DNA from 3 places in the Arsenophonus apicola genome. Region 2 is predicted to be linked to each of the others. Evidence: predicted binding sites of a transcription regulator. Region 2 holds the regulator's gene; each other region holds the start of a gene.

Region 1 (10,766 bases), 830 kb from region 2:
TTTAAGCAACAATTGCCTAATTATGGTGTTTTTGATGAAAAGCGCTATTTTTATGCTGGTCACGAAAGTTGTGTATTATCTTTTAAAGGTTATAAATTAGGTTTTTTAATTTGTGAAGATGTTTGGTTTGATGAACCAGTTGATAAAATTAAAGCATTAGGCGCTGATGTTCTGATTATCATTAATGCTTCACCTTATAATCGCGAAAAACCCCATATCCGTACAAAGTTATTAAAATCTCATAGTCAAAGAACGCATTTGCCAATTGTCTATTTAAACCAGGTTGGCGGGCAGGATGAACTTATATTTGATGGTGGCTCAAAAGTATTTAATGGAAAGGGTGAGGTAACGCATTATTTAGCGCAGTTTGCTGAGCAAGTTATCCTGTGTAAATTTAATGATTACGAACCGCTGCCAGTAGCTAATTTAGCTAAAACTTTATCGCCTACCGCTCAAGTTTATGAAGCATTAGTCATGGCAACCCGTGACTATATTAATAAAAATGGCTCCTCTGGCGTTATTTTGGGATTATCAGGTGGAATTGATTCAGCTTTAACCTTGGCTATTGCAGTAGATGCTTTAGGAAAAGATAAAGTTCAGGCTGTAATGATGCCTTTTAAATATACAGCTGAGATAAGCATCCATGATGCCAGAGAACAGGCAGAATTGTTAGGGATTGAATTTGCGATAGTATCTATTGAAGCTATGTATGATGCATTTATGGCTGGTTTGTCGCCCTTATTTGCAGACATGACTGCCGGCACAACCGAAGAGAATTTGCAGGCTCGCTGTCGGGCTATTATTCTGATGGCAATATCCAATAAGAGTGGCCGTTTAGTATTAACGACCAGTAACAAAAGTGAATCGGCAGTAGGTTATACTACTCTCTATGGTGATATGGCCGGTGGTTTTGCGGTATTGAAAGATGTACCGAAGACGTTAGTATTTGAGCTGGCAAAATATCGTAATACCATTTCAGCAAACATCCCTCAGCGCGTGATTGAGCGGCCACCTACTGCTGAGCTAGCGCCAGGGCAACTCGATCAGGATAGTCTACCACCTTATCCTGTGCTGGATGCGATCTTGGAAGGTTATGTAGAACAGGATAAATCGGTCAGTGAATTAGTTGCGGCTGGATTTGATGAGGTAACAGTACGTAGGGTGATCAAGCTAGTTGATATTAATGAATATAAACGACGTCAAGCACCAGTAGGTCCGCGCGTTACAATTAGAAATTTCAATAAGGATAGGCGTTACCCAATTACTTCGGGTTTTGGTCGTAAAAACTGGTGATAATAGGATAAATTTGATGAAAAAAATTGATGCAATTATCAAACCTTTCAAGTTAGATGATGTAAGAGAAGCTTTAGCCGATGTAGGCGTAACCGGAATGACAGTCACGGAAGTAAAAGGGTTTGGACGGCAAAAAGGTCATACAGAACTTTATCGCGGTGCAGAATATATGGTTGATTTTTTGCCTAAAGTAAAAATTGAAATTGTTGTTTCAGACGATATTGTTGATAGTTGTGTCGAGACGATAACGCAAACCGCACAGACAGGAAAAATTGGTGATGGTAAAATCTTTGTTTATGATATTGCTCAGGTGATCCGAATTCGAACCGGTGAGCAGGATGAAGCGGCTATTTGATTTTAAAGGGTAACAGATGGTTGAAAGTTACAAAGGAGTTGATATGGAATCTGTAACCTCCTATCCCACCTGTTACCACTTATCTTGCTTTTAGTGTTGGTTTTAATGGTTATTGTCTATTTTCCTCAATAACTTTATGTGGCCCAAAACACTCATAATGGATGTGACTGGTATTTACTCCCATGGCGAGCAACTGTTTGGCAATAAATTGCATAAAGTTGACAGGGCCACAGAAGTAGTAATGCATATTTTTAATATTAAGCCGTTGTTTTACTTTTGATAGATTCATTAGTCCTTGATATTGATACTGTTCGTGTTGTCTATCTTGCTCTCGCGGATTGTTATACCAAATGGCACTGAAGCCATGGATAAAATCAGTTAATTTATTTTTCACTTCATTAGCAAAAGCGTGATGTCCGCTATGCTCTGTCGCATGTAGCCAATTTAATGGTGCTGCATGTTGTTGTTGATATAGTTTTTCCAACATACTTATCATCGGCGTTAAGCCGACACCGGCTGAAATCAGTGTCACTGGCGTATTGCTATTGGCCGTCAGAAAAAAATCTCCGCAGGGTGGTGCCAGTTTGACGATATCACCTTCGTTTATCTCGTTGTGCAGATAGTTTGATACACTACCTTTTTCTTCACGTTTTACCGCTATAGAATAACTTTTACCATTAGGCGCATTAGTTAATGAGTATTGCCGAATTTGTTGATTGGTTAGTTTTTCACGATCTTGTAAATAAATGGTTAAATATTGTCCTGGTAGAAAATCGACTACCTCATTACCATCTTCTGGAATAAATTGAAAACTGGTAATTGTTTCGCTACGAGGGATCTTTTTAGCCACTTTGAAGCGACGTAAGCCACGCCAACCACCGATACTTTTTTCATTTGTTTTATAGATTTGTTCTTCACGGTTAATAAAGATATCGGCCAGCACAGCAAAAGCTTTAGCCCAGGCCTCAATAATTTCTTTTCCAGGCTGAAATAGCTCATCAATGGTATGTAGAAGATGATGACCAACAATCGAATAATGTTCAGGTTTTATATTCAGACTAGCGTGTTTGTGGGCAATTTTTTCAACGGCGGGTAGTAAGGCAGAAACATTATCAATATTGGTGGCATAGGCGCAAATGGCATTAAATAACGCTTCTTTTTGATCCCCATTAATTTGATGACTCATATTGAAAATATCTTTTAATTCAAGGTTATGTTGAAACATACGTTGATAAAAATGAGCAGTTAATTTAGGGCCGGTGGAGACTATGAGAGGAATAGTTGATTTAACGGTCGCAATAGTTTGAGTATCAATCATATAAAATTCCTAAATTAGCTAATGGTTTTAAAGTTGCATTAAAAATGCAACTTAAATTGTTTCCGATTAAAAGTAAATAATTAATTGTAAAAATGAGATTGAGTTAGCGTATTTAAGTTGGCAATAAAATCGCTATCGAGAAATGTTTTATTTGATGCTACATATATAGCAATCGTTTGCGTAATTTTTTATTTTGGGGCTATCTCAGTGAGCTAAAAGAGTTTACACTGTGTGCTATTCATTTAATTGAATAGCGATTTAAAATGTGGCTGAGTCAGGAGAAGTAAATGTTAAAGCGTGAAATGAGTATTGCAGATTATGATCAAGAACTATGGCAGGCAATGGAAAATGAAGTTAAGCGTCAGGAAGAGCATATTGAGTTAATCGCTTCAGAAAATTATACCAGTCCAAGAGTTATGCAAGCTCAAGGTTCCCAACTTACGAATAAATACGCTGAAGGTTATCCAGGGAAGCGTTATTATGGTGGTTGTGAGTATGTTGATATTGTTGAACAACTCGCTATTGATCGCGCGAAAACTTTATTTGATGCGGATTTTGCTAATGTTCAGCCACACTCAGGTTCACAAGCTAATACTGCTGTTTATATGGCCTTATTGCAGCCCGGCGATACGGTATTAGGCATGAATTTGGCACATGGTGGACATTTAACCCATGGATCACCGGTCAATTTTTCCGGTAAGCTTTATAATATCGTTCCTTATGGTATCGATGAAAAGGGTAAAATTGATTACGACGATATAGCCACTCAGGCACAAAAATATAAACCTAAAATGATTATTGGTGGTTTTTCCGCTTATTCAGGCGTGGTAGATTGGGCTAAAATGCGTCAAATTGCAGATAGTGTAGGTGCTTATTTATTTGTTGATATGGCGCATGTCGCTGGTTTGATCGCTGCTGGTGTTTATCCTAATCCTGTTCCTCATGCACATGTTGTGACCACCACCACCCATAAGACTTTGGCCGGCCCTCGCGGTGGTTTGATTTTGGCTAAAGGTGGTGATGAAGAGTTTTACAAAAAACTAAATTCTGCTGTATTCCCTGGCGCTCAAGGTGGTCCGCTAATGCATGTTATTGCTGGGAAAGCGGTTGCACTAAAAGAAGCGATGGAGCCTGAATTTAAAACCTATCAACAGCAAGTGGCTAAAAATGCGAAAACGATGGTTGATGTTTTCATCAAGCGTGGTTACAAAGTTGTTTCTGGTGGAACTGAAAACCATTTATTCTTATTAGATTTAGTGGATAAAGGGATCACCGGTAAAGAGGCGGATGCCGCACTGGGTCGTGCTAATATTACCGTCAATAAAAATAGTGTACCAAATGATCCAAAGGGTCCATTTATTACTTCAGGTATTCGTATTGGTACACCCGCCATCACTCGTCGTGGGTTTAAAGAAAAAGAATCTGCTGAATTAGCTAATTGGATATGTGATATTTTGGACAATATTGATAATGAAAGTGAGATTCAAAATATAAAACAAAAAGTATTGTTAATTTGCCAGCAGTTTCCGGTTTATGCATAAATAAGTTAAAATTTTGTTATCCGTTTCAGCCTGTTTTAGTTATTTACTGAAATGGGCTTTTTACATCGATAATTAAATGGCAATAAATAATGATTATTCCATCAACACGTTGGCTTGCGTTAGATTATTTCACTTATTTTTTTGCTTATGGCATTTTTTTGCCTTTTATCGCAATTTGGCTAAATAGTGAAGGGCTTGAGGCCGATATAATCGGTATTTTGTTAGCATCGGGCCTAATTGCGCGTTTTATTGGTTCTTTGCTGATCGCACCAATAGTAACAGGATCCCGTCACCTAATTACCACCTTGCGTCTATTTGCTGGTTTAACACTGATTTTTGCAGTTGGATTTACCGTTAGTTCACATTGGTTATGGTTATTATTTATCATGTTGGCTTTTAATCTTTTTTTTTCACCGATGATACCTTTAACCGATGCGTTAGCCGCTAGTTGGCAAAAACAGATAACATTTGATTATGGTAAAGTGAGGGTTTGGGGTTCGATTGCATTTATTATTAGCGCTTCTTTGATCGGTTATTTAGCGAATAACTGGGGACATAAAATAATTATCTATGCATTACTTGTCAGCATAATAATTATGCTGTTGGCGATGTTATTACAACCTACTATTATGCCTAAAGCTACTTATCGCCAGATCGCCAATACAACTATATCATTGAAGCAATTATTGCTTGAGAGCTCAGTTTGGCGTTTTTTACTGTGCACAACCTTATTACAGAGTTCTCATGCCGCTTATTATGGTTTTTCTTCAATTTATTGGAAAGAAGTGGGTTATTCCGATACTACTATTGGTCTGTTATGGGCTTTAAGTATTGCTGCTGAAGTGATTGTATTTACCTTTAGCTATGTGCTTTTTCGTCATTGGCAGGCAAGTGGATTATTATTGTTAGCAGCAAGTTGTGCGGTTATTCGTTGGGGATTAATGGCTAGTTTTACCGCTTTACCAATATTGATAGTGAGCCAACTTTTACATAGTGGTACTTTTACTGTTTGTCATCTTGCGGCAATGCGTTTTATTAGTGGACGTAGCGAAGATGAAATTATTCGTCTACAAGCATTTTATTCGGCATTGGGGCTAGGAGCGGGGTTAGCGATAGTGACAATCGTGGTGGGTTTTGTGTATGAATTTTTCCCTTTTCACCATAACTGGGTATTTTGCTTAATGTCATTGATTGTCATTCCAGCATTATTTATTCGACCGAGTGAAAAATCACATCAATAAATTTGATGGTATAGTCGAACTAGTTAGCTAAACTTGTTCATTTAACTTGAATAACAGATAAATATTAACCAAGGATGCAAATAAAATTTTTTATATTAAAACTAAGCAAGTTGGCCAATCATTAAAATCCTCCTTTGCTAGCAAACAGCAATTTAATATTCCCTCATTACGTCTATTGCTTACGACTTTAATGGCGAATTGCTGATTAAATCTTTTCCACCATGTTGAAATATATAACTTATCACGCAAGCGTATTATATCCAAAATTACTTTGTCTGGTTGATAAATTATATTAATAAAATTAGTTATTTAATATTATTTATATATATATTTATTACAAAAATGTATAAAAAACATAATGGAAATGATTATTATTTGCTTTATCATTAGCAACATTGCGATTTAGATTATTCAACTCAATCGTAATGAATAAGGTCATCTATTAATTAGGCGTCACAATACCCTAGGAGATTGAAATGAATTATTCAGTAAAATACGGATTATTAATATTATCAATTTGTTACATGATTTCAATTTTGTTCCCTTCCATGGCGATGGCGGCCAATGACAAAAAAGATAAGCAATATATGTGTCACGGTTGGCACGGTTATCCAAACAAGCAAATGGATTTATTTGATCAGCCTGTTACTGCTGCTAATGAAAAAGAAGCCTTACAATCAGCGATGGGGCTAATAGGAGAGAAAGTTAAAGCGTCTAGTGATGCTAATCAGAAAATTCATACTCAAAGATGTGATGAACTTTCAGCTCAGTAAAGTTAACTAAAAGCGTTGGTAAAATACCCCTTAATACCTAAATAGGGTTAGGGGGTTTAATAGACAATCATTCTATAAGACGGCATCGACAATAACAGCAAATCTGGAAAATATTTGCCAGTTTATCTAAGCAGCTAAGTCGTGGCGAATCTTATATCTATTTGAGAGCCGCCGCCAACGAGTTAATGACAAAACCACGTCATCAAAGATTACAAACTAAATAATAAATATTGGCTAGGGCTATTTTTATTTTTTTAGCTTTTTAGTGGATCGCTTAACTCAGTCTGTATTTCTGGTACCATTTTTTTCACCATACGTGGACTGCCTGCCAGCAAATTGCCTGAGCAGAGATAATTATGACCGCCAACAAAGTCAGTTATAATACCACCTGCTTCACGTACTAACAGCTCACCGGCCATAAAATCCCATGGTTTTAAGCCAATTTCAAAAAAGGCATCGACGCGACCAGCCGCAACATAAGCTAAGTCTAAAGCTGCTGACCCTGTACGGCGAAAATCGGCGCATTTTTTAAATAGTTTAGCGATAATATTAATATATGCGGCTGAATGTTGTTTCGCTTTGAAAGGAAAACCCGTGGCAATAATTGCCCCTTCTAATTCATTGGTATTTTTAAGACGAAGGCGGTAACCGTTTAATTGTGCTCCTTGGCCACGTACTGCAGTAAATAGCTCATTAAGCATAGGATTATAAATGGTGGCAACTTCTGTACGGCCGTTAATACGTACCGCGATAGAGACGGAAAAATGGGGTAAACGTTTAGTAAAATTGGTTGTGCCATCCAAGGGATCAATAACCCACTGAATATCATTCTTCTCACCAAGTATTTGACCACTTTCTTCAGTAATAATGGTATGGGTAGGATAAGATTTCTGGATGACTTCAATAATAATTTGTTCCGCTTTTTTATCGATATTGGTCACAAAATCATTTTGGCCTTTTGCCATTATTTCAATAGAATCCGGTTTTTCATAGCTTTTAGCAATAAAGTTGCCTGCTTGGCGAGCTGCTCGAATAGCAATAGTTAGCATTGGATGCATGGGTTATTTCCACTGGAATGTTAAAGAACAAGGATTAAGCAAAGGTGGCAGTATAACAGAGATTCGTCAACATGACTATGATTGTGGTAGAATAGCCTGATGATCAACGCCAAATAAAGACAATTATGTTAGAAAATATTCGCATTATTTTGGTTGAAACCTCGCATACTGGAAATATGGGATCAACTGCCCGGGCGATGAAAACGATGGGACTAACTAATTTATACTTAGTTAATCCACTTATTTTACCGGATTTACAAGCTATTGCATTATCTGCTGGGGCCAGTGATGTGATTGGTCAAGCGACTATCGTGGCGACATTAGATCAAGCTGTACTTGGATGCAGTTTGGTAATTGGAACTAGTGTGCGCGCTCGTACTTTATCATGGCCACAGGTGACACCACGAGAGTGTGGTGAAAAAACCATTCGTCAGGCAATAAATTCCCCGGTGGCTATCATTTTTGGCCGCGAACGCGTTGGCTTAACCAATGAAGAACTACAGAAATGCCAATATCATCTTCATATTCCAACCAACCCTGAATATGGTTCACTCAATTTGGCAATGGCTGTTCAATTGATCAGTTATGAAATTCGTATGGCATACTTGACAATAAATGAAAAAAAATCCTCGGTGGATAATAAAGATAAGGTACAATATCCGCCAATTGAGGATATAGAACGTTTTTATATCCATCTTGAAGCAGTGCTCAATGCATCTGGATTTATCAGAAAGCGTCACCCTGGACAAATCATGAATAAATTGCGACGTTTATTTACTCGAGCGCGTCCTGAAATGCAGGAACTCCATATTTTGCGTGGTATTCTCACATCAATTGAAAAATGGCATAAATAATAGTTGAGTAAAATACTAGGTTAAATAGTTGACTAAAATACTCAGGAATGACACAATTTTTGTCACATTTAACTATGGGGATATATTATGAGACTAACATCTAAAGGACGCTATGCAGTAACAGCCATGCTGGATGTGGCATTGCATTCAAAGACTGGGCCAGTGCCATTGGCTGATATATCGGAACGCCAGGGAATTTCGCTTTCTTATCTTGAGCAACTGTTTTCTCGACTTCGCAAAAATGAATTAGTTGCCAGTGTTCGTGGCCCTGGTGGCGGATATTTATTAGGTCGGGAGGCAAAAACTATTTTCATCGCTCAAGTTATTTCTGCTGTTGATGAGTCGGTTGATGCAACTCGTTGTCAGGGAAGAAAAGAAGGATGCCAAGGTGGAGAGCGTTGTTTGACCCATGCATTGTGGCGTGATTTAAGTGACCGTATTACCAGTTTTCTTAGTAATATTAGCTTACAAGAGTTGGTCAATAATCAAGAAGTACAAGAAGTTGCTGATCGTCAAGATAACGATAAACATCCGGTGAGAGCGACTCATCAATCTGAACCCATTATTAATATGCAAGCATAAATTGAACGGTTCAACAAAATAGAGTAATTGCAAAGTAATAAAATTTTGAGACGTTTTTCGTCTTATGGAGCTAGTGAGTTAATGAAACTACCGATTTATTTAGACTACTCGGCGACCACACCGGTTGATCCTCGTGTCGCTGAAAAAATGATGCAGTGTATGACTATGGATGGCAATTTTGGTAATCCGTCATCCCGTTCTCACGTTTTTGGCTGGCGGGCTGAAGAGGCTGTTGATATTGCGCGTAATCAGATTGCTGAGTTAATTAATGCGGATCCGCGCGAGATTGTTTTTACTTCAGGAGCGACTGAATCAGATAACTTGGCTGTGAAAGGGGTTGCCAATTTTTATCAGAAAAAAGGCAAACATATCATTACCAGCAAAACTGAGCATAAAGCAGTTTTGGACACTTGCCGTCAACTTGAGCGTGAAGGTTTTGAAGTGACTTATCTTTCGCCAAAAAGTAGTGGTCTTATTGATCTACATGAACTTGAAGCCGCTATGCGTGTGGATACAATTTTGCTGTCAATCATGCATGTTAATAATGAGATCGGTATTATTCAAGATATTGCCGCTATGGGTGAGCTTTGCCGCAATCGCGGTATTATTTTTCATGTTGATGCGACCCAGTCAGTAGGTAAATTACCGATTGATTTAAATGAACTAAAAATTGATTTAATGTCTTTCTCAGCACACAAACTGTATGGACCAATGGGAATAGGCGCACTTTATGTACGTCGTAAACCCCGTATTCGACTAGAAGCCCAACAGCATGGTGGTGGTCATGAACGAGGGATGCGTTCAGGGACATTACCAGTACACCAGATTGTAGGAATGGGTGAAGCTTATCGGATTGCTAAAGCAGAAATGGCAGTAGAATCTGTTCGATTACGCGCCTTACGCCAACGCTTATGGAACGGTATTAAGAATATTGAAGAGGTTTATCTTAATGGGGATCTGACCAACGGCGCTCCTCATATTCTCAATGTTAGTTTTAACTATGTGGAAGGTGAATCATTGATGATGGCGCTTAAAGATTTGGCGGTCTCATCAGGTTCAGCATGTACATCGGCAAGCCTTGAACCTTCATATGTACTAAGAGCATTGGGAATGAATGATGAGTTAGCACATAGTTCAATTCGTTTCTCTTTTGGTCGATTCACTACAGAAGAAGAAATCGACTATGCCATCGAGCTAATCCACAATGCGATAGGTCGGCTGCGCGATTTTTCTCCCCTATGGGAGATGTATAAGCAGGGTGTCGATCTTAATAGCATCGAATGGGCTCATCATTAATAGACGAATAGACGGTTTCAGGAGTTTACAATATGGCATATAGCGAAAAAGTAATTGATCATTATGAAAATCCACGCAACGTAGGTTCGTTTGATAATGATGATCCCATGGTAGGTAGTGGGATGGTAGGGGCACCAGCTTGTGGTGATGTGATGAAACTTCAGATCAAAGTTAATGACGCAGGTATTATCGAAGATGCGCGCTTTAAAACTTATGGTTGTGGTTCGGCAATTGCCTCTAGTTCATTAGTAACGGAATGGATGAAAGGTAAGACTTTGGATGAAGCAGAGACTATCAAAAATACGGCTATAGCTGAAGAGTTAGAGTTGCCACCAGTTAAAATTCACTGTTCTATTTTGGCAGAAGATGCGATTAAAGCGGCCATTGCAGACTATAAAAATAAACGGCAAAGCAAATAGTTAATTAATATAAAATCCCTTTTAGGCGTGATACTG
Region 2 (10,766 bases):
AATAAGGGGGCTAAGGCCGGCGACAGCGCAACTAAAGGCATAATGGTGGCAAATACCCGTCTAGCATATAGGCCACTAAAACGATCAATTACCAAAGCTTGCCAAATGACCGCTGTTGAACAAACTCCAATACCTTGAATAAATCGCAAAATAAGCAATTGGCTGCCATTGGTGATACCGAGTGTGGCCAGACAGCTAGTAATAAATAGCGCTAGTCCAATTAATAAAACGGGTTTTCTGCCAATACGATCGGAAAGCGGCCCCCAACTAAGTTGAGCGAAGGCAAAACCACATAAAAATAGACTAAGACTTGCGCTGATGGTATTTGCTGAGGTATTAAGTTGTTGTTGCATAATACTAAAAGCAGGTAAGTACATATCAATGGCCAAAAAACCGAGCATACTTAAGCCAGCAAGATAAAGCATAAAGCCAAAATTGTGTTGATTGGGGTTATTTTTATTCATATTGGTATCAATAAATTAAATAATATCAAATATCGCTTTTTATTGTATAAGAGATGAATTTTTGTTGTGAAGCGTTATTATTTGCATATTGTTATCAAATATTTTGACAGGTTAAAGGCTATGTGGTCAGAGTACTCCCTTGAAGTAATTGATGCCGTTGAAAGAACGGGCAGTTTTAGTGCCGCTGCCGCAGAGTTACATAGAGTTCCCTCTGCGGTAAGTTATACCGTAAAACAATTGGAAGAGTGGCTGGCTGTTGCTTTGTTTGAACGGCGTTATCGTGATGTTGTACTTACCGATGCCGGTAAATTTTTCGTTAAAAATGCGCGCAATATTATCAAGACCATGCGTGATACACGCCATCAATGTCAACAGATTGCCAATGGTTGGCATGGACAATTTAGTATTGCTATTGATCGTAGTTAAACCAGAAAGAATATTGCAATTAATATTAGATTTTTATCGCCACTTTTCTGATATTGAACTTTTTATTCAGCAGGAAGTTTATAATGGGGTATGGGAGGCGTTGGTCGATGGGCGAGTAGATATTGCTATTGGTGCAACGCGCGCGTCGCCAATTGGCGATAGATATAGTTTTCGTGATATGGGCTTTATGCCCTGGTCATGTGTTGTCAGCATAAATCATCCTTTAGCACAAATAAGCGGTCTAATTAACGATCAACAATTACGTCATTATCCAAGTTTATGTTTAGAAGATACCTCTCGTTACTTGCCAAAGCGAGAAACTTGGGCATTAGATAACAAAAAACGGCTTATTGTGCCAGATTGGGAAAGTGGTCTGGCTTGCTTAAAAAATGGATTATGTTTAGGATTTGCGCCTAAACATCGGGTAGAGCAACTTTGCCGCATAAATGAATTAAAAACATTGCAAATTAAGCAACCCTTACCTGATAGTCCATGTTGTGTTATATGGAATGAAGAAAAGCGTTCTCCAACCTTGAGTTGGTTACTGGATTACTTAGGTAATAGTGAAACGCTCAATGCCGAGTGGCTGACTAATTGATAATGTTCAAATCTAGTGATTATCTGCGGTAATCAATAAACGGACCATCGACAACTGAACGACGTTCAATAAGCTCAGGATGTATTTCAATAGTTTGTGCATCTTTGCGTTTATTAATAATGCGATCAAGCAGCATAGTAAAAGCCATTTGGCCTAAACGTTCTTTGGGTTGATGAATGGTGGTTAACGCTGGTGTAAAAAAACGCGCATTGCGCACATTGTCATAGCCAATAATAGAGATATCATGGGGAACACGAATGCCTAATTCATTTGCTGCACAGATAGCCCCCATCGCCATAATATCACCGCCACAAAAAATGGCGCTCGGTCTTTGTTGGTGATTTAAAATTTGTTTCATCGCATCGTAGCCAGAAGATGGCTCGAAATCACCCTCGACAATCCATTTATCATGTGGTTGGATGTTAGCTTCCTTCATAGCATTGAGAAAACCTTGCCGCCTACCACTGCCGGTATTGCGTTTTAAAGGTCCAGAGATGATCCCTAAATCACGATGCCCGCGTTCAATCAGATAGCGTCCGGCAAGATAACCACCATAAACCGCATTATCAATAATGACATCGGTAAAATCACCATGTGCTTGCCCCCAATCCATCACTACCATTGGAATATTACGGTATTCTTCTAACATTCCGAGTAGTTGTTTTGGATATTCTGAACACATTACCAGTAAACCATCAACCCGTTTTTGCGCTAACATTTGTAAATAGGCTTGTTGTTTATTCAGATTATTATGTGAGTTGCACAGGATCAATGTATACCCTTGGCTATAACAGTTGTTTTCTACTGACTCGATGACTTCTGCAAAATAAGGGGCTTCATTAGTTGTGGCCAGTAACCCAATGGATTTAGTATGGTTAACTTTCAAACTACGAGCGACGGCACTAGGAGAATAATTAAGTGTTTTAATGGCTGCCCAAACAATCGTTTTTGTCTTTTTGGCGACAAAACGGGTGTTATTAATTACATGAGATACGGTGGTAGTCGAAACACCCGCTAACTTTGCCACATCCTTAATTGTTGCCATGATTAAAAAGACTCCTGAACCATTCTCAATTCTATTACTATTATTTAAAAACGACTATTATTGAACTATAAAAATAACCATTTGATAATTAAGTTATCAGTAAACTGTCCATTTTGTCTGATTTGTCATAAAAACAAAAGTGTTAATCAATATTTCCTCGATGATATAATAGAAAATAGTTTTTATTGTTGTATGATGTTATGACATTTAATGATTTTTCATTCGCTAATTTATGAATAAAGCAGTGAGAATAGTGAGGTGAGGTTATGGATACTGATTTTAAGTATGGTTTATGTACTGCGATTGTTGCATTGTTAATGATTGTATCATTTGTTTCTTTTATTTTCTGACTATTAGGTTGGCTTAACTGTCTGCTCGGATCGTTACAACGATAATGGTTTTTGGCTTAACCAGTATAATGTAATCAGCAGGCTGCGCTATTGGCAGCCTATCGGTTAGTTGAGAATTACATTCTTTCTACCGTTTCAATGCCTAATGTGTCTAAACCAATTTTTAAGGTTTTTTGCGTCAGGAACGCCAGTTTTAATCGGCTTTCTTTTAAAGCGTTATTTTCTGCATTCAAAATTGGGCAATGCTCATAAAAACTTGAAAATAAACCAGCCAGATCAAATAAGTAAGCACACATAATATGTGGTAAACCTTCGCGCGCAACGGTTAGTATTGTCTCTTCAAATTGTAATAAACGCGTCGCTAGAGCTTGCTCATACTCATTAGCTAACATCACCGGCGCGGTTAGCGTTGCGGGATTAATATTAGCCCGTTTAAAAATCGAGGCCACTCGGGTATAGGCATATTGCATATAAGGCGCGGTATTACCCTCAAAAGCTAACATATTGTCCCAGTCAAAAATATAATCAGTCGTACGATTTTTCGATAGATCGGCATATTTTACTGCCCCAATACCAACCGCCTGAATAATTGATTGTAACTCCTCTTCTGGCATAGCTGGATTTTTTTGCCGGATAAGATGATCTGCCCGCTCAATCGCTTCATCAAGTAAATCTGCAAGCCGGATCGTTCCGCCTGCGCGAGTTTTAAACGGTTTACCATCTTTACCGAGCATCATACCAAACATGTGATGCTCTAATGACATTGTATCAGGGATATAGCCGGCTTTACGTACAATAGTCCAAGCTTGCATGAGATGTTGATGTTGGCGTGAGTCTATATAATACAACACCCGATCGGCGTGAAGCATTTCATGACGATATTTTGCGCAGGCAATATCTGTTGTCGTATAGAGATAGCCACCATCTTTTTTCTGGATGATCACCCCCATGGCATCACCATCTTTATTCTTAAATTCATCCAGATAAACAACCATAGCGCCATCACTTTCAACGGCTAATCCTTTAGCTGTTAAATCAGCGACAATATCAGGCAGCATATTATTATATAAGCTTTCACCCATCACATCGTCTTCAGTTAGTGTGACATTTAAACGCTGATAGGTTTGCTGATTTTGCGCCAAGGTAATATCAACCAATTTGCGCCACATTTTACGACAGTATTCATCACCAGATTGCAGTTTAACCACATAATTACGTGCCAGTTCAGCAAAATTTTCATCTACATCATAATGTTTTTTAGCTTCACGATAGAAATTTTCCAGATCAGCTAAAGCCATATCGGCAGCATTTTCTTGTTGAACTTTTTCTAGGTACGCAATTAGCATACCAAACTGGGTGCCCCAATCACCAATATGATTAGCACGTATTACTTTATGACCTAAAAACTCTAATGTGCGAGCGACAGCATCGCCAATGATAGTAGAGCGTAAATGGCCCACATGCATCTGTTTGGCAACATTAGGAGCCGAATAGTCAATAATGACGGTTTGTGGCGTAACGGCGCTAATAGCTAATTTTTCATGTTGTAAAGTAAGTTCGATCTGTTTGGCTATCCATTGCTTATCAAGAAAAATATTAATAAAACCCGGCCCCGCTATTTCAACTTTACTGGCAATATTTTCCAGCTTCAGTAGCGGTAGCATTTTTTCCGCTAACTGACGGGGAGGAATGCCGATTTTTTTAGCTGCAGACATGACGCCATTAGCCTGGTAATCACCAAATTGGGCTTTTGTTGAAGGGCGGATATGTGCATCACTACCTTTAGGAGCTCCTGCGGCAATTAATGCATTACTAATTTTTTCTGAAAGAAGAGCCTGAATATTCACCTGATTACCTTAATGATGAAGATAGCTGTCGTTTTCGACTTGGTAAGCTACAGCTATGAGAGACGAGATAAAAAATAGCTGGCTTTATACCATAATTAGCTATTCACATGCTACTAATCAACTATTTGATCGATAACTCTATTGTAAAAATAATATCAGCTAGGATCTTTTTTATCATCTTGCTAAATGACCATAGAGGATTTTTGCTTTATCTAACTTTAAAAATTGTACTGGTTCAAAAATTGCTATTTTGATTAGAAATATTAATTTAAAAAATAGGCTATGTTAAGTCTCTTTATTTTCCAGATTAAAATTTATCTTCATGAAAAGTTAAAGTTATATTGAAAATTTGTTATTAAAAGTTAATAACTGGTCAGAATAAAATATTATCCTTTTTGATTAAAATTAATTACTTGTCATAATTACTGTTTGAAAAATGGGTATTTTATTTGCAGAATAGTATGCTTATTAATTGATAACTAAAAAATAGAAATAACAATAATTAATCAGAGGTGGCAGTATTATGATAACCCTTGAAATTTGCTGCTATGGGGCGGAATGTGCCCTAATTGCGCAAGAATTTGGCGCAGATCGTATTGAACTTTGTTCTAGTCCAGCTGAAGGCGGCTTAACACCAAGTTATGGTTGTTTAAAACAAACTATAGATACAGTAAGTATTCCCGTTCATCCCATTGTACGTCCCAGAGGTGGGGATTTTTGTTACAGTGATAGCGAGTTTGAAGCTATTAAACATGATATTAATTTTATCAGGCAATTAGGTTTTTCTGGTGTCGTATATGGCATATTAAATCGAGAAGGACATATTGATATACCCCGCATGCGTATCTTAAAAGCCTTATCTGGTGATATGGCCGTTACGTTTCATCGCGCTTTTGATATGTGCATTAGCCCAAAACAAGCTTACGAACAGCTGACAGAACTTGGTGTTGCGCGTATATTAACTTCAGGGCAACAGCAGAATGCGGAATTAGGCTTACCGTTATTGAAAGAATTAAATGCATTAGCTGGTAAAACCCCAAATGGGCCGATTATCATGGCAGGTGCTGGGGTGAAATTGTCAAATTTACAGAAATTTATTGATGCCGGTTTACCGGAAGTACATACCTCTGCTGGAAAAGTGATGCCATCAAGCATGAACTACCGCAAAGCAGGGGTTACGATGAGTGCCAATATGGAGATGGATGAATTTACCCATTATTGTGTAGATCGTGATGTAGTCGAAGCAATGAAAAATTTATTAACGATTACTAATAATGACTGATAGGTAAGCTTAGCACAATGACGGTATTAAATACCGTCATGTTTACCTTTTTCTAGCAATTAAAATGGCGCGTAAAGGAGCCGGATAACCTTCTACTGTCAAATGAATGTTATTGGGGTCAAGAAAGTTTGCTAATGATTCGGTTTCCATCCAGTCGGTTTTTCGCTGTTCTTGTAGGGTTGTTACTGTTTGATCAACAATATGCACATCGCAAAAACCACATTTTTCTAACCAAATTTTAAGCATTTTTGCTGATGGGAGAAAATAGACATTACGCATTTGAGCATAACGATCATTAGGTATTAAGCATTGGTTTTCATCACCCTCAATAACTAAACTTTCCAATACCAGCTCACCACCGGAAATTAATTGATTTTTTAGTTGATAGAGATGATCTAACGGTGAACGCCGGTGATAAAGCACTCCCATTGAGAATACAGTATCAAAGGCAGCGAGCATTGGTAGTTGCTCAATAGCTAGGGGCAATAGATGAGCTTGTTGATTATTGCCAATTAATTTACGTACCGCAGCAAACTGACATAAAAATAGTTGGGTAGGATCAATACCGATGACCGTTTTTGCACCTTCACCAACCATTCTCCACATGTGATAGCCATTACCGCAGCCAACATCAAGTACCAATTTATCCGTTAATGGTGAAAGATAAGGCAGGATACGTTGCCATTTCCAATCCGATCGCCATTCGCAATCAATGTTAATATCGTAGAGAGAAAACGGGCCTTTACGCCACGGCATCAGACTTTTTAGCAGTTGGATGATCCGTTGCTTCTCTTTTGGACACAGTGGGCATTGGTTTTTAGCCATCACTGCGGTTTTTAGATCTAAGTTAGTGGGCGTTATGTCGGGCAGATTTTGCACTATTTTTTGCCAACTGTTGAATTTCCCATGTTGAGTGGTTTTTTTCCATTGCTTAATTTGGCAGGGCAGTGTTTCTAGCCAGTGACTCAGCGGCCCGATTGCGATTTGTTGATAAAAATGACCAAAATCTATCATCAATCTTGACCTTTGATAGCGAGAAGTGAACCAAAATTAAAACATTGAAACCATAAATCATAATGATTAAACCCTGCAGTACGCAGACGGGTTTTATGCTTGTCGATCGTGTCGGGTAACATGGTATTTTCTAGCATATTACGTTTTTGACTTATCTCTAGTTCACTGTAGCCATTGGCGCGCTTAAAATCATAATGCATATTAAACAGTAAAGACTCAATTTCCCCATCGCTAAAATTAAATTTTTCCGATAGTACTAAGACACCACCAGGGTTTAAACCTTGGTAAATACGGTTAATTAATTGCTGTCGAGCGGCTGGAGCAATAAATTGTAAGGTAAAATTTAATACCACCATTGAGGCATTTTGCATGTTGATATCGAGAATATCACCCGCAATGATTTCAACCGGCGTATCTGCTTTATAAGCATAAACATTTCGCTGGCAACGCTCGATCATCGCGGCTGAATTATCAATAGCGATTATTTTACAATTTTCAGCCTTGATATTACGGCGAATGGATAATGTTGCTGCGCCTAATGAACAGCCGAGATCATAAATTGTGCTATTGGCTGTGACAAAACGCGTCGCGAGCATGCCAATCATAGTGATAATATTTGAATAGCCAGGAACTGAGCGTTTGATCATATCAGGAAAGACTTCGGCAACTTTATCATCAAATTGCCAGTCACCTAAGTTAGCGATAGGAGTTGCAAATAAGGTGTCTCTCTGTTTATTTAAAATATGGCTGGGCATAACTTGTGGATCAATTAAATTGCAAACGGTAATTTATTCTAACAGATTTTGTGTTAGTACATAAATTAAATCTCATTAACATGGCAAAGCCGTTAAGTATGCCCATGTTAATGAAATAAGCACTAGTCTTAAAGATCAAATGAGAAAATTTGTATCCAAGGCAAATAATAAATGTTAACCAGAATCATTAAAATCATAGAACTGAAGGTTGTTATTCGACCAAAATAGCGCCAAGTACGTTCTCTATGTTTTAGGCCAAAGTAATAAAGAATTCTGGCGATGATAAAAATTAATCCACAAAAATGAATAGCCCAAACAGGCGCGCCGTTCATCTCCATCATTAATAATAACAACATAGAGATAGGAATATACTCAATTGCATTACCCTGAACGCGTATTGCTGTTTGTAATTCACAAAAACCACCGTCACCGTAAGTAACTTGATACTGAGTTCTGAGTTTAATGACTTCCAAAGATAACTTAAGCAATATTAAAGCGCTAAATACAATGTACAGAGAACTAACCATTTTTTTCCCCAATTTTATTAAGCAAAACAGCGAAATAATGATACATCTCAAAGCTGCAACTGTTACCATAAATATAGTATTTAAATCAATAAAAAGCTTTGAGATTGGCAAAACGCTAAAAGTTATTTATCCAATATGGTTAGGCGTACTTATTTCCCAATGGAATTTTCTGTATAATAGCAATATTTTTTGGTTGCGTTTAAATAAATAGCACTAAAATGACTAGTGCAAGCGACTCTGCAAGTTAAGTATGATGAGTAAAAGGATATCGTATGCGGACAAATTATTGTGGGCAATTAGGTGTTGCTCACATCGGACAAAAAGTAACTCTCTGTGGCTGGGTGAACCGTCAGCGCAATTTAGGTAAATTAATTTTTGTCGATATGAGAGATCGCGAAGGTTTAGTTCAAGTTATTTTTGTACAGGAAAATCATGCCGAACTTTTTACTCAAGCGTCACAGTTACGTAACGAATTTTGTATCCAGATCACAGGTATGGTACGAAAACGTGAACAAATCAATAAAGAAATACCGACCGGTGAGATAGAAATTGTTGCTGAAACATTGACGATCATTAATCGTGCTGAACCGTTACCGATAGATAGTAATCAACAAAATTCCGAAGAAATTAGATTAAAATATCGTTATCTTGATTTGCGGCGGCCGGAAATGGCAACGCGCTTGAGAGAACGGGCTAAAATTACCAGTTTTGTGCGTCGTTTTATGGATGCGGAAGGTTTTGTTGATATTGAAACCCCTATTCTGACGAAAGCAACACCGGAAGGGGCGCGTGATTATCTTGTCCCAAGCCGTGTGCATAAAGGCGAATTTTATGCCTTGCCACAATCACCTCAACTTTTTAAACAATTATTGATGATGTCCGGCTTTGATCGTTATTATCAAATAGTTAAGTGTTTTCGTGATGAAGACTTACGTGCTGATCGTCAACCTGAATTTACTCAGATAGACGTAGAAACCTCTTTTATGACGGCTGAGCAAGTTCGTGAGGTGATGGAACGTTTGATCCGTCATTTGTGGCAGGAAAATAAAGGTATTGAGTTAGGTACTTTTCCTGTAATGACTTTTGCTGAGGCCATGCAGCGTTATGGCTCAGATAAACCAGACTTACGTAATCCCTTAGAATTAATTGATATTGCTGATTTGGTCAACCGCGTGGAATTTAAAGTGTTTGCTGAGGCTGCCAATGATCCGAAAGGGCGTGTGGCTGCACTTTGCGTTCCAGGGGGAGCGACACTCACGCGTAAACAACTGGATGGTTATGCTGAATTTGTTGCTATTTACGGCGCAAAAGGGTTAGCCTGGATGAAAGTCAATTCACTGGCTGAAGATCAGGCAGATATTCAAAGCCCAATCGCTAAGTTTTTGCCACAACATGTGATTGATAATTTATTAGCCCTTACCCAAGCTAAGGCAGGCGATATTTTGTTATTTGGTGCCGGCAAACAAAATGTGGTCAATGATGCGATGGGAGCGTTACGGTTGAGAGTAGGGCGTGATTTAGCAATTACCCAAAATAACAGTTGGAAACCATTATGGATTGTTGATTTTCCGATGTTTGAAGAAGATGAGCACGGTAAACTTAATGCTATGCATCATCCTTTTACTGCGCCAAAAGATTTTACGCCTGAACAATTGCAAGCCAATCCTTTAGCGGCTGTTGCGAATGCCTATGATATGGTCATAAATGGTTATGAAGTGGGTGGCGGTTCAGTGCGTATTCATCACAATAAGATGCAACAAGCTGTTTTCCAAATTCTCAATATTAGCGAGTCAGATCAGCAAGACAAATTTGGTTTCTTATTGGAGGCATTACAATATGGAACGCCGCCCCATGCCGGTTTAGCATTTGGTTTAGATAGGCTTGTTATGTTGTTAACGGGAACAGAAAACATTCGCGATGTGATTGCGTTTCCAAAAACTACCGCGGCAGCCTGTTTAATGACCGATGCCCCCAGTGTGGCAAATCCGGCCGCATTAGCGGAGTTGGCGATAACTGTTAGTGAGAAAACTAAATAAATATTATGCAATATAAACGGCCGGAATCAGTATTAGTTGTGATTTATGTGCAATCAAGTCGCCAAGTACTGATGCTACAGCGGCGTGATGATCCGGATTTTTGGCAATCAGTTACCGGTAGTCTTGAGGATAACGAAACACCAATAGAGGCAGCATTACGTGAAGTTAAAGAAGAGATAGGCATTGATATTATTAAACAGCATTTAGCGTTAGTTGATCTGCAACACAGTCTCTATTTTGATATTTTTTTAAAATTTCGCCATCGTTATGCGCCAGGTGTAACCCAATGTAAAGAGCATTGGTTTTCTTTGGCCTTGCCGCAAGAGCAGGATATTTTATTGATAGAACATTTGGCTTTTCGTTGGTTACCCGCCGCTCAAGCTGCAGCATTGACCAAGTCATGGAGTAACCGTCAGGCGATT
Region 3 (10,766 bases), 320 kb from region 2:
TTAGCAATAAACTCAGTTTTCGATAACTAATTCGTTAAGTATTGGTTGATTATTCTTATAAAATTAATCAATTAGAATTGGTATAAGTATGGGGCAATATTAGTATACAGAATTGTGATGCCTATGGCATCACAAAGTAAGCAATAATACTAATCTTCATCATTGGCATAACCGTGTTCAGGTAGTTTACAACCATCCAGGAAAGCTGAATTATTAACCATCGCTAATCGACCTTTAACAAACCAATTAATGACTAACGGATAAATACGATGCTCTTGTGTTTGAACACGCGCAATAATATCTTGTGGTTGATCTTCAGCAAAAATAGGCACTTTGGCTTGTAAAATAATCGGGCCTGCATCCAATTTCTCGGTGACAAAATGAATTGAAGTACCATGCTCTTTATCACCATTAGCCAGCGCTTTACGGTGGGTATCCAATCCTGGGTATTTAGGCAATAGAGAAGGATGAATATTAATTATTTTGCCTAAATAATGGCTGACAAAGCGTGGTGTGAGAATGCGCATATAACCAGCCAATACAATCAGATCTGGCTGATATTGTGCTATCTCGGCCATAAGTGATACATTATATGTATGGTTATCGGCGTAATCTGCTTTTGGCAGCACAACGGTTGGGATCGCGGCTTGCTTAGCCCGTTCTAAACCATAAGCAGTTCGATTATCACTGAAAACCGCACTAATTTGTGCGGCAATAGTTTGTTTTTTGCAAGCATCAATAATGGCTTGTAAATTACTGCCATTGCCAGAAATTAATACCACGAGATTTTTCATTTGCTAATTGTCACCTGCGGTTCATTCGCGTTAATCGCGACAATTTTACCTATTTGCCAAGCATTTTCACCTAGTTGATTAAGCAGTTGTAATGTGTCGGAGACTTCTTTTGCGGGTATTATAATTAACATGCCAACACCACAATTAAAGGTGCGGTACATTTCATGGGTAGTTACATTACCCGTTTGTTGTAACCAACTAAATATGGCTGGCCATTGCCAGCTAGCACCATCAATCTGTGCTTGGGTATTTGCTGGTAAAACACGTGGAATATTTTCCCAAAAACCGCCACCTGTTATATGAGCAATGGCATGTATATCCACTTTTTCAATTAATGCTAGAATATTTTTAACATAAATGCGTGTTGGGGCTAATAAATGATCCGCCAGTGACTTATTTTCTAATTGTATTGTGACTGGATCTATTTGGCTTAGTTGTAAAATTTTTCTAATTAATGAATAGCCATTGGAATGGGGGCCGCTAGAGCCTAAAGCAATAATGACATCGCCAGCTTTAACTTTGCTACCATCAATAATTTTTGTTTTTTCAACCACACCAACACAAAAACCGGCTATGTCATAATCTTCACCATGATACATACCCGGCATCTCTGCTGTTTCACCACCCACCAAGGCACAACCTGATTGTTTACAGCCTGCGGCAATGCTTTTGATCACACTGCTAGCTATGTCCACATCTAGTTTACCGGTTGCATAATAATCGAGAAAAAAGAGGGGTTCCGCACCTTGAACAATCAGATCATTAACGCACATGGCAACTAGATCAATGCCAATGGTATCATGGCGTTTTAAGTCCATTGCTAATCGCAGTTTGGTTCCGACACCATCTGTACCTGAAACTAATATTGGCTCACGATACTTTTGTGGTAAGGCACACAGTGCGCCAAATCCGCCTAATCCCCCCATTACTTCCGGGCGGCGGGTTTCTTTAACAGCCCCTTTAATACGTTCGACCAGTGTATTACCTGCATCGATATTGACACCAGCATCTTTATAGCTGAGAGAAATTTTATCTGTCACAGCAAGCTCCCAAGGCGATTGCATTTAGTAAAATAGATGGAAACAGCGATAATTCTACCAGCCTAAGCAAACGTTTGCGAGACCCTTTATGGGTTTTGATTATATAGTGCAAAAGTGTGTAAAAAGAACTTCAGGCATAGAAAACCATGATCTAGCAGTGGAAGAGGGCAGAAAAAGCGCTATAATCTGCTAATTTTTTATTTGTAGATAGTTTTTACTGAAGGAGAGTAGCGTGAAAATCGTTGAGGTGAAACACCCGTTAGTTAAACATAAATTGGGTTTATTGCGGGATAAAGATATTAGTACTAAACGTTTTCGTGAATTGGCCTCAGAAGTGGGCAGTCTTTTAACTTATGAAGCAACAGCTAACTTAGAAACCGAGACAATTGCAATAGAAGGTTGGTGTGGTCAGGTAAATATCGAGCAAATCAAAGGAAAAAAAATTACCGTTGTGCCAATCTTGCGTGCTGGATTGGGAATGATGGATGGGGTATTGGAAAATATTCCTAGCGCCCGGATAAGTGTTGTAGGTGTTTATCGTGATGAAAAGACGCTGGAGCCTATTTCATATTTTCAAAAGCTGGCTTCAAATATTAATGAACGCATGGCATTGGTTGTTGATCCGATGTTGGCCACCGGTGGTTCAATGATTGCCACGATTGATTTACTTAAACAAGCAGGCTGTCAGGTTATCAAAATATTGGTATTAGTTGCCGCTCCCGAAGGTATTAAAGCTCTAGAAGCTGCCCACCCGGATGTTGAACTTTATACGGCAGCGATTGATGACCATTTGGATGAACATGGTTATATTGTTCCTGGTTTAGGTGATGCGGGCGATAAGATATTTGGTACTAAATAACCTTTATTGTTCAAGTTATTTTTTATTAATGATAGTCATTGAAAAAAATAAGATTGGCTAGCGATACCAATCTTATTAAGCATCAAGATTATTATTTTAAATTTAATCAGTTAATTTTTTGGCGTTTTTTTCGCTCTATTTTTATCCAACCAACGTTTTAGTCCTTCATATTTTTTATTTAATTCAATTTTGGCATTTTCTACCGTCAGTTTATTGGGATCAAAAACAAATTCTTGGGCGACATAATTAAAATTATAGCCGGAAGCGAGATTAGAATACAGACTGTAATAAAATAGTTTAGCTTGATTGTCTGCTTTTATTACTGGTTCAATAAACTGAATAAAATTATGATCCTCTTCATTAAATTTTACAAAATTGGTTAGATTGGTTGCTAACTCTTTGGTTAAATTGGCACGTTCATTATTGTCAATAAATTTATGCGTGGCAATAATATGTTCGGCTAAGTGGTGAGGATTAGTCGTTTGGAAGCTGCCTGAACGGCTATTAAAATTTAAAATATAGTTAAAGGTTCTAATTTGATAGAGATAATCTAAGTAGTTTCTTAAATAAAGCGATGCATTATCTAATGAATTAGTCGGCGCCCATTTTGCTTGGTCACGGATATTGGTTATTATTGTGGTAACGAAATTTGTCGGTGAAGCGGCCAGTTTTTTGGCATTTGTTTCTCTATCACTATTTTCATTCCATAGATGATCATCTTGGATAGCTTTTTCCTTTCCTTGACCAAATATTTCAGCACAACCTAATAAATGACTAATATTTTCATCACTATATTTTGATGTATCAATAGAATTATCGATACTATTAAATTTATTTGTATTTATCATAAAGATTCCTTTAATTAAAATAATCCATTTTATAATTTATTGAGTCTAATTTTTTTAAAAATTTTTTATCCGCTAATTTAAAATATATTGTCATAATTTTATTAAATAAAACGGTAATGGTTATTCTCCTGAAACTAACTAGATAACCTATATTATTATTTAATTTTAATATACTATGTATAATTAATTATGATATAAGAAAATCATTGGCATTTTTTGATTTTGTAATCAAAGTAGTAAAGTATATTAATTAAAACACAGCGAATAGTTATTATTTTCTACTTTAGTATTGTTTTGTTTTAACCAATCAGAAAGTAGAGCAAATTTAACTTGAATAATACTTTTTATATCTTCAGATGATAAGTTAAAATTCAAAAAATTAAGGGTTAATCTTGCTATCTTTATTACAATAAATTTTGTTTTTTCTTGGTGATTAGTCCTAAGAAATGGTTTTTATCTTACCAGAGCTTACTTAATATTTGATACAATTTTCTGTTATGAAATTAAAATATTAAAAGGTGGGCTTTATTGATCAGTTTTGATGAGTAATAATATATCAATTATTAGTTATTGAGAGGATATTGTTAATGACCCGCCGCGTAATTGGCGTAGCAGAAAGGCCGCCGCTAAGAGAAACCATTCCATTAAGTTTTCAGCATCTGTTTGCTATGTTTGGTGCGACAGTATTAGTTCCCATTTTATTTAACATCAACCCTGCAACCGTTTTATTGTTTAATGGCATTGGTACATTGCTCTATTTGATTATTTGTCGGGGGCGTATTCCTGCTTATCTGGGCTCAAGCTTTGCTTTTATTTCGCCAGTTTTATTGTTATTACCCCTTGGTTATGAGTTAGCATTGGGCGGATTTATTGTTTGTGGACTACTTTTTTGCTTGGTATCACTGATTGTAAAAATAGCCGGTAGAAATTGGATCAATATAATCTTTCCTCCTGCAGCGATGGGCGCGATTGTGGCTGTTATTGGTCTGGAATTAGCGCAAACGGCGGCTGGCATGGCAGGACTTTTACCTAAAGCGGATATAGCGGTTGATTCAAGCAATCTGATTATTTCAGTGGTGACGTTGATCGTGACCATTTTATGTTCGGTAGTTTTTCGCGGCTTCTTAGCGATTATTCCTATTTTAATTGGTGTGATTGCCGGTTATCTACTCGCATTTTTAATGGGAAAAGTTGATTTAACTCCGGTTATTAGCGCGCCATGGTTTGCATTACCCACATTTTATTCTCCACGATTTGAGTGGTTTGCTATTTTGACTATTTTGCCTGCTGCGCTAGTTGTTATTGCGGAACATGTGGGTCATTTGGTGGTAACCGCGAATATTGTTGGGCGAGATTTATTAAAAGATCCCGGTTTACACCGTTCAATGTTTGCCAATGGTTTATCAACCACCATTTCAGGATTTTTTGGTTCAACACCGAATACCACCTATGGTGAAAATATTGGGGTGATGGCGATCACTAAAGTATATAGCACCTGGGTAATTGGTGGCGCGGCAATCTTAGCTATTATGCTTTCCTGTGTAGGTAAATTAGCCGCTACAATTCAGCTTATCCCAGTTCCAGTGATGGGGGGCGTTTCCTTATTACTTTATGGTGTTATCGCGGCATCAGGTATCCGAGTATTAATTGATTCTCGAGTAGACTATAATAAGCCACAAAACTTAATATTGACTTCAGTTATTCTTATTATTGGGGTAAGTGGTGCCACAATCCATATTGGTGCCGCTGAGTTGAAGGGGATGGCGCTTGCTACCATTATCGGTATTATTATGTCGTTAGTTTTTCGCCTGATTAATATTATTCGGCCAGAAAAAACTTATATAACCACTAAGCTTGAGTCGGTTGATCCGATTAAAAAATAGCTATTTTTATTGCAATAATAGCTAGATTGCTAGTTTCATTGGATGATATTGTTTAAGTTCATCTAATTACAACTTTTGTGTTAAGCTGTATGTGTTTTCTTATCTATACAGAAAGAGGTGCTTCTGAATACGCCGTCGCAGCTTTCATTACCTTTATCTACGCCTGATGATGAAACCTTTGCCAGTTTTATTACTGGCGAAAATAGTATTTTATTAGCGGCCATTAAATCTGCTATTAATCAATTCCATAGTAGCTATATTTATTTTTGGTCTCAGCAAGAAGGTAGTGGCAAAAGCCATTTATTACATGCTGCATGTACTGAATTGTCACAAAAGGGTGAGGCAGTTGGCTATGTTCCACTGGATAAACGTAGCTATTTTGTTCCTGATGTTTTAGATGGTATGGAGCATTTAGCGCTGGTTTGCATTGATAATGTTCATTGTATTGCCGATGATGAAGAGTGGGAAATAGCACTTTTTAATTTATATAATCGTATCTTGGAAAATGGTAAAAGCTGTTTATTGATCACCGGCGATAGGCCGCCAAGATTGATTGATTTAACTTTACCTGATTTAGCCTCCAGACTTGATTGGGGGCAGATCTATAAACTTCATCCACTTAGTGATGAAGATAAGATCCAGGCACTCCAATTACGCGCTAAATTACGTGGTTTTGACTTATCTGAAGAGGTTAGTCGTTTTGTATTAAAGCGTTTAGATAGAAAAACCCGCACATTATTTACTATGTTAAATGAGTTAGATCATGCTTCGATTGTTGCGCAGCGCAAACTGACCATTCCCTTTGTTAAGGATATTCTTAAGCTCTAATTTAAGAGGTAAACTTGTTTTACCTCTTCAAGATAGCAGGCTATTTAAATAGTTTTTTTACTAATTCTGGTGGTCGACCTAGTTGAGCATGCCCATTGACAACAACGATCGGTCTCTCTATCAATATCGGATTAGCATGCATTGCTTGGAGTAACATCTCGTCTGATAACGCGCGGTCAGATAAATTAAGCGTTTGATATACTGTTTCATTGCTCCTCATCAATTGACGCGGATCAGTGAAACCTAATTGTGAAAGTAAGGTTTTTAAGCTATCTATAGTTGGTGGTGTTTTAAGATATTCAATGATGCGTGGTTTAATCCCCATATCTTCTAATAGTTGTAGAGTTTGCCGGCTTTTTGAGCAACGAGGATTATGGTAAATTGTCACTTGTTGAGACATAGGATCAGTTCCTTAGCGTTTTTGTAATTGTTTATCACGGATTTGTAACTGGCGAAGTGCATCAATGCGTGCATCATATCTGGCTTGATCATAACTACCGGTTTTTGTTAGTCGGCTGGCATCTGTAAGATATTGAATGGCGGTATTATAATTACCTTGCAAAGCCATTCCTTCAGCATAAGCGGCTAACTCTTCACTTCGCTTAGCTTGTTTAGCTGAAACTCCTGCCAGTAAAGTCCAACCATTTAAGTCATTCGGGTTATCGAAGGTATATTTACGCAACAATTGACTGCCTTGTTCATACTGTTTATTGGCAATATAGGCATTAGCTAGATTTATTTGTAACACTGGGTCATTTGGGGTTTTGGTTAGTGCACTTTGTAAACGAGAAATCGCCTTTAGTGGTTGATTTAACCCTATATCAATATCAGTCATTAGATCAATAAACCAGGGATTAGCGGGTTGTTTAGCTAAAAGTAAGTTCACAATATTACCGGCGGCCTGATATTTTTTATCTTCATTAAGTCTTAGTGCATAACCATAATCAGCTGCCATTCTTTCTTTAGTACCACCCTGGCTATATTGTGATAAAATTTGTTCAAGGATAGGTTGTTGCCCATCAGTATACATGGCAAGAATGCGCACTCGAGCCAGCATAAAATCCAGTGACGGAGGGAGATTAACTTTCGGGTATTGATTTGAACGATTTAATGCATCAGCTAAACGACTATCTGGTAATGGATGGGTTAATAGCATCTCAGGTGGTTTTGACATATAACGGCTCTGATCGGCTAAAATTCGCATAAAGTCAGACATAGCGCGTGGATCGAAGCCGGCACGACGTAAAGTTTGTATACCAATTCGATCGGCTTCTTGCTCGTTAGATTGCGTAAAGCTTATTATACCTTGTTGCACTCCTGCTAAGGTTCCCGTCAAAGCCGCAATACCTGCTTGTGGATTAGCCATCACTAGCAGTGCTGAACCAATCGCGCCTATCCAGGCTAATGGTGCATTTCGTTCACGATCTTCTAGCATACGAGCAAGGTGTCTTTGTGTTACATGAGAAATTTCGTGGGCGATCACTGAGGCCAGTTGACTTTCATTTTGGCTATAGCGAAAAAGGGCCGAATGGAGGACGACATTGCCACCAAAATAAGCATAGGCATTAATATTAGGGTTATTTATCAGATAAAAATGGAACGGTGGTTTTACTGAGTGGGCATTTTTTACTAAACGCATGCCGAGGTGATTGATATATTGATTCAATAAGGGATCGTAAATAAGTGGTGAGCTAGCACTTAATTGGCGTGTTAGTGCGTCACCAATAATGATCTCTTGATCAATAGTTAATGTACCGCCTGCTGTGGTACCAATATCAGGCAGATTATCGTCAACAGCGGTATAAACAGGTTGCATTGGAACTGCTAACATTATTGTTATTACAAGAGTAATGAGTGGTTTAGTAAATTTTGTATTCATAAACCGGAAGTATCCCTTACGATTGATTATGTTATTAAATGATATTTTTTATGATAGCAAACCTTACTGGATAATCTGTCAATTGGTATAATTTCGTGGATTAAAAGGCTAATTTACCACATTCAGGAGTGAATATATGCTGGAGATGTTTTTGCAATGGTATCGTCGAAGATTTTCTGATCCTCAGGTCGTTGCATTGTTTATCAGCTTGATTATCGGTTTTTGTATCATATTCTTTTTTCATGATATTTTAGCTCCTTTATTAGTTGCTATTGTGTTGGCTTATTTACTTGAATGGCCAACGCAAAACTAGGTAGGTTAGGCTTATCAAGGCTGGCGGCGGCGTCCATTGTGCTGACAATATTTATGGGTATTAGTGCCATGGTTTTTTTAATTATTGTCCCCATTGTCTGGCAGCAAGGAATGAATTTATTATTTGATTTACCTTCAATGGTTAATAGCTTTAATGAATATGCTAAAGCATTACCTGAACGTTATCCCGCTTTGGTCGATGCGGGTATTATTGATATGATTGCGGATAATTTACGCGGTCGTTTATCGGCTTTAGGTGAATCTGTCGTTAAGTACTCTGTTGCCTCACTTATTGGCATTATTACCATCGCAATATATCTGGTTTTAGTGCCGTTAATGGTATTTTTTCTGCTAAAAGACAAGACTAGAATGATACGTGGATTACAACGTATTTTACCTCGTGATCGGTTATTAGTCGGACAAGTTTGGCAGGAAATGAACCAACAGATCACTAACTATATCCGTGGTAAAGTTATTGAAATGGTTATTGTCGGTATCTGTACTTATATCGCCTTTGCTTTTTTGGGTTTGCGCTACTCGCTATTTCTGTCAGTACTTGTTGGTATTTCTGTCTTGATACCTTACATTGGTGCGGTGGTGGTTACTATTCCTGTCGTATTGGTTGCGCTTTTTCAATGGGGTATTGGACCCGATTTTTGGACTTTACTTATCGCGTATTTGATTGTTCAAGGGCTCGATGGCAACTTACTGGTGCCGATTCTATTTTCTGAAGCGGTTAATTTACATCCACTCGTTATTATTTTATCTGTCGTGGTCTTTGGTGGGCTTTGGGGCTTTTGGGGCGTATTTTTTGCCATTCCACTGGCAACGTTAATTAAAGCCGTAATGCATGTTTGGCCGGAAGATAATCTAGTAACTGAAAAATAGTGTTTAATTGTTAATTGCCAGCAAAACATGCAAGGGCAATTAACAATCGATTTTAATCACGGATGAGTATTAAGATAGTCCAGTACAATTTGATGGTGATCCGCGGTTTTGAATTTGTCAAACACATGCTCAATCTCACCTTTGCTATTAATCAAAAAACTAACACGATGAATACCATCAAACGTTTTTCCCATAAACTGCTTTGCTCCCCATACTCCGAATTTTTCCGCAACCTCGTGCTTGTGATCCGATAGTAATGTAAATTCTAGCATCTCTTTTTCAGCGAAACGTAATAACTTTTCTGGTTTATCAGTGCTGATGCCAAAGACTGCGACACCCATTTGTTTAAATTTATCCCATTCGTCACGTAATCCACAAGCTTGTATTGTACAACCGGGAGTCATTGCTTTGGGATAGAAATAAATCAAAACTCGTTGACCAAGATAATCAGATAAATTGATTATTTCGCCATCTTGGTCAGGAAGGCTAAATTGAGGGGCCTTATCACCGGCTTTCAATGGGCTCATTAGATTCTCTCCATTTAATTCTATGTGTTATTGCGATTTACTGATAATGCTAATTGTACCTTGGGTATTTAATTTTGTGCACAATTGTTTAAATCTATTTTTGCTAATTCATTCATTATCATCAATAAGGGGCATTTATATCAATTTCAAGTTATTCATCCTATTTGTTTGTGGCTTGATCTTATTTAATCCTAATTGGGCTAGCTCGAAGCTCTGTGTGATAAATAAGCAAGTAAATTGTTTAACTATCTCGGGAACAATATAAACAATAACCTTGAATATCGTATGGTAACCATAAAAAAAAGCTCCTGCCAAGATAAAAAACAAATATATCAATATAATACGCTGACAGAGTAATGAGTAATTAAATGATATTTAATGGAGTGAAATAGTGTCTTTTTAGCTAGTTTTTTAATTTTAAAAGATTCATTTGCTGATAAAATAATAAATTAGGCAAGAAAAATAAACAGGAAAGTAGGCTGATAATCATTATTTATTTTTCTTAATACAGCGTGGTTATTAATAAATTTCATTAAATTTTGTGTATGAGAAGGTTTTTTTCTTTAGACTGAAAAAGTACCATAATTTTAATGTCACATTTAGGAAAAAGGTTATGGTTAATAATTCTATTGAATATCGGAATTTTTTGCGTGGAAGTCTAGCTGCTATTGTTACCCCAATGGATATAAAAGGACGAATAGATAAGCCTAGTCTGAAAAAACTGGTTGATTATCATGTGAATAATGGCACAAGCGCGATTGTATCTGTTGGTACAACAGGAGAATCAGCAACCCTTGAGCATAGCGAGCACTTGGATGTGGTATTGACCACATTAGAGTATTCTGATGGCAGAATTCCAATTATTGCCGGCAGTGGCGCAAATGCCACCAAACAAGCAATTGCAGTAA

Evidence for each region. The regulator PurR, encoded in region 2, represses purine synthesis genes. The targets are predictions, from matches to a motif close to CANGCAAACGTTTGCNTG.
Region 1: the regulator PurR is predicted to act here: its motif matches at 3,132-3,149, upstream of glyA (serine hydroxymethyltransferase).
Region 3: the regulator PurR is predicted to act here: its motif matches at 1,898-1,915, upstream of purM (phosphoribosylformylglycinamidine cyclo-ligase).

The regions. Positions count from the first base shown of each region.
Region 1 is NZ_CP084222.1:998,429-1,009,194, forward strand. It holds gene LDL57_RS04395 (NAD+ synthase) at 1-1,293, shown strand, start outside; gene glnB (nitrogen regulatory protein P-II) at 1,310-1,648, shown strand; gene hmpA (NO-inducible flavohemoprotein) at 1,758-2,966, opposite strand; gene glyA (serine hydroxymethyltransferase) at 3,254-4,507, shown strand; gene LDL57_RS04415 (3-phenylpropionate MFS transporter) at 4,597-5,748, shown strand; gene LDL57_RS04420 (hypothetical protein) at 6,225-6,521, shown strand; gene suhB (inositol-1-monophosphatase) at 6,776-7,579, opposite strand; gene trmJ (tRNA (cytosine(32)/uridine(32)-2'-O)-methyltransferase TrmJ) at 7,705-8,433, shown strand; gene iscR (Fe-S cluster assembly transcriptional regulator IscR) at 8,521-9,015, shown strand; gene LDL57_RS04440 (IscS subfamily cysteine desulfurase) at 9,097-10,311, shown strand; gene iscU (Fe-S cluster assembly scaffold IscU) at 10,344-10,730, shown strand.
Region 2 is NZ_CP084222.1:1,824,621-1,835,386, reverse strand. It holds gene punC (purine nucleoside transporter PunC) at 1-464, opposite strand, end outside; partial or broken gene punR (DNA-binding transcriptional activator PunR) at 585-1,488, shown strand; gene purR (HTH-type transcriptional repressor PurR) at 1,508-2,533, opposite strand; gene cydH (cytochrome bd-I oxidase subunit CydH) at 2,800-2,883, shown strand; gene argS (arginine--tRNA ligase) at 3,000-4,730, opposite strand; gene cutC (copper homeostasis protein CutC) at 5,254-6,012, shown strand; gene cmoB (tRNA 5-methoxyuridine(34)/uridine 5-oxyacetic acid(34) synthase CmoB) at 6,055-7,026, opposite strand; gene cmoA (carboxy-S-adenosyl-L-methionine synthase CmoA) at 7,026-7,781, opposite strand; gene LDL57_RS08725 (MAPEG family protein) at 7,910-8,308, opposite strand; gene aspS (aspartate--tRNA ligase) at 8,581-10,344, shown strand; gene nudB (dihydroneopterin triphosphate diphosphatase) at 10,350-10,766, shown strand, end outside.
Region 3 is NZ_CP084222.1:1,507,306-1,518,071, forward strand. It holds gene purN (phosphoribosylglycinamide formyltransferase) at 150-794, opposite strand; gene purM (phosphoribosylformylglycinamidine cyclo-ligase) at 791-1,834, opposite strand; gene upp (uracil phosphoribosyltransferase) at 2,067-2,693, shown strand; gene LDL57_RS07145 (hypothetical protein) at 2,804-3,541, opposite strand; gene uraA (uracil permease) at 4,129-5,424, shown strand; gene hda (DnaA inactivator Hda) at 5,530-6,252, shown strand; gene arsC (arsenate reductase (glutaredoxin)) at 6,293-6,652, opposite strand; gene bepA (beta-barrel assembly-enhancing protease) at 6,665-8,131, opposite strand; partial or broken gene LDL57_RS07170 (AI-2E family transporter) at 8,268-9,331, shown strand; gene bcp (thioredoxin-dependent thiol peroxidase) at 9,388-9,858, opposite strand; gene dapA (4-hydroxy-tetrahydrodipicolinate synthase) at 10,472-10,766, shown strand, end outside.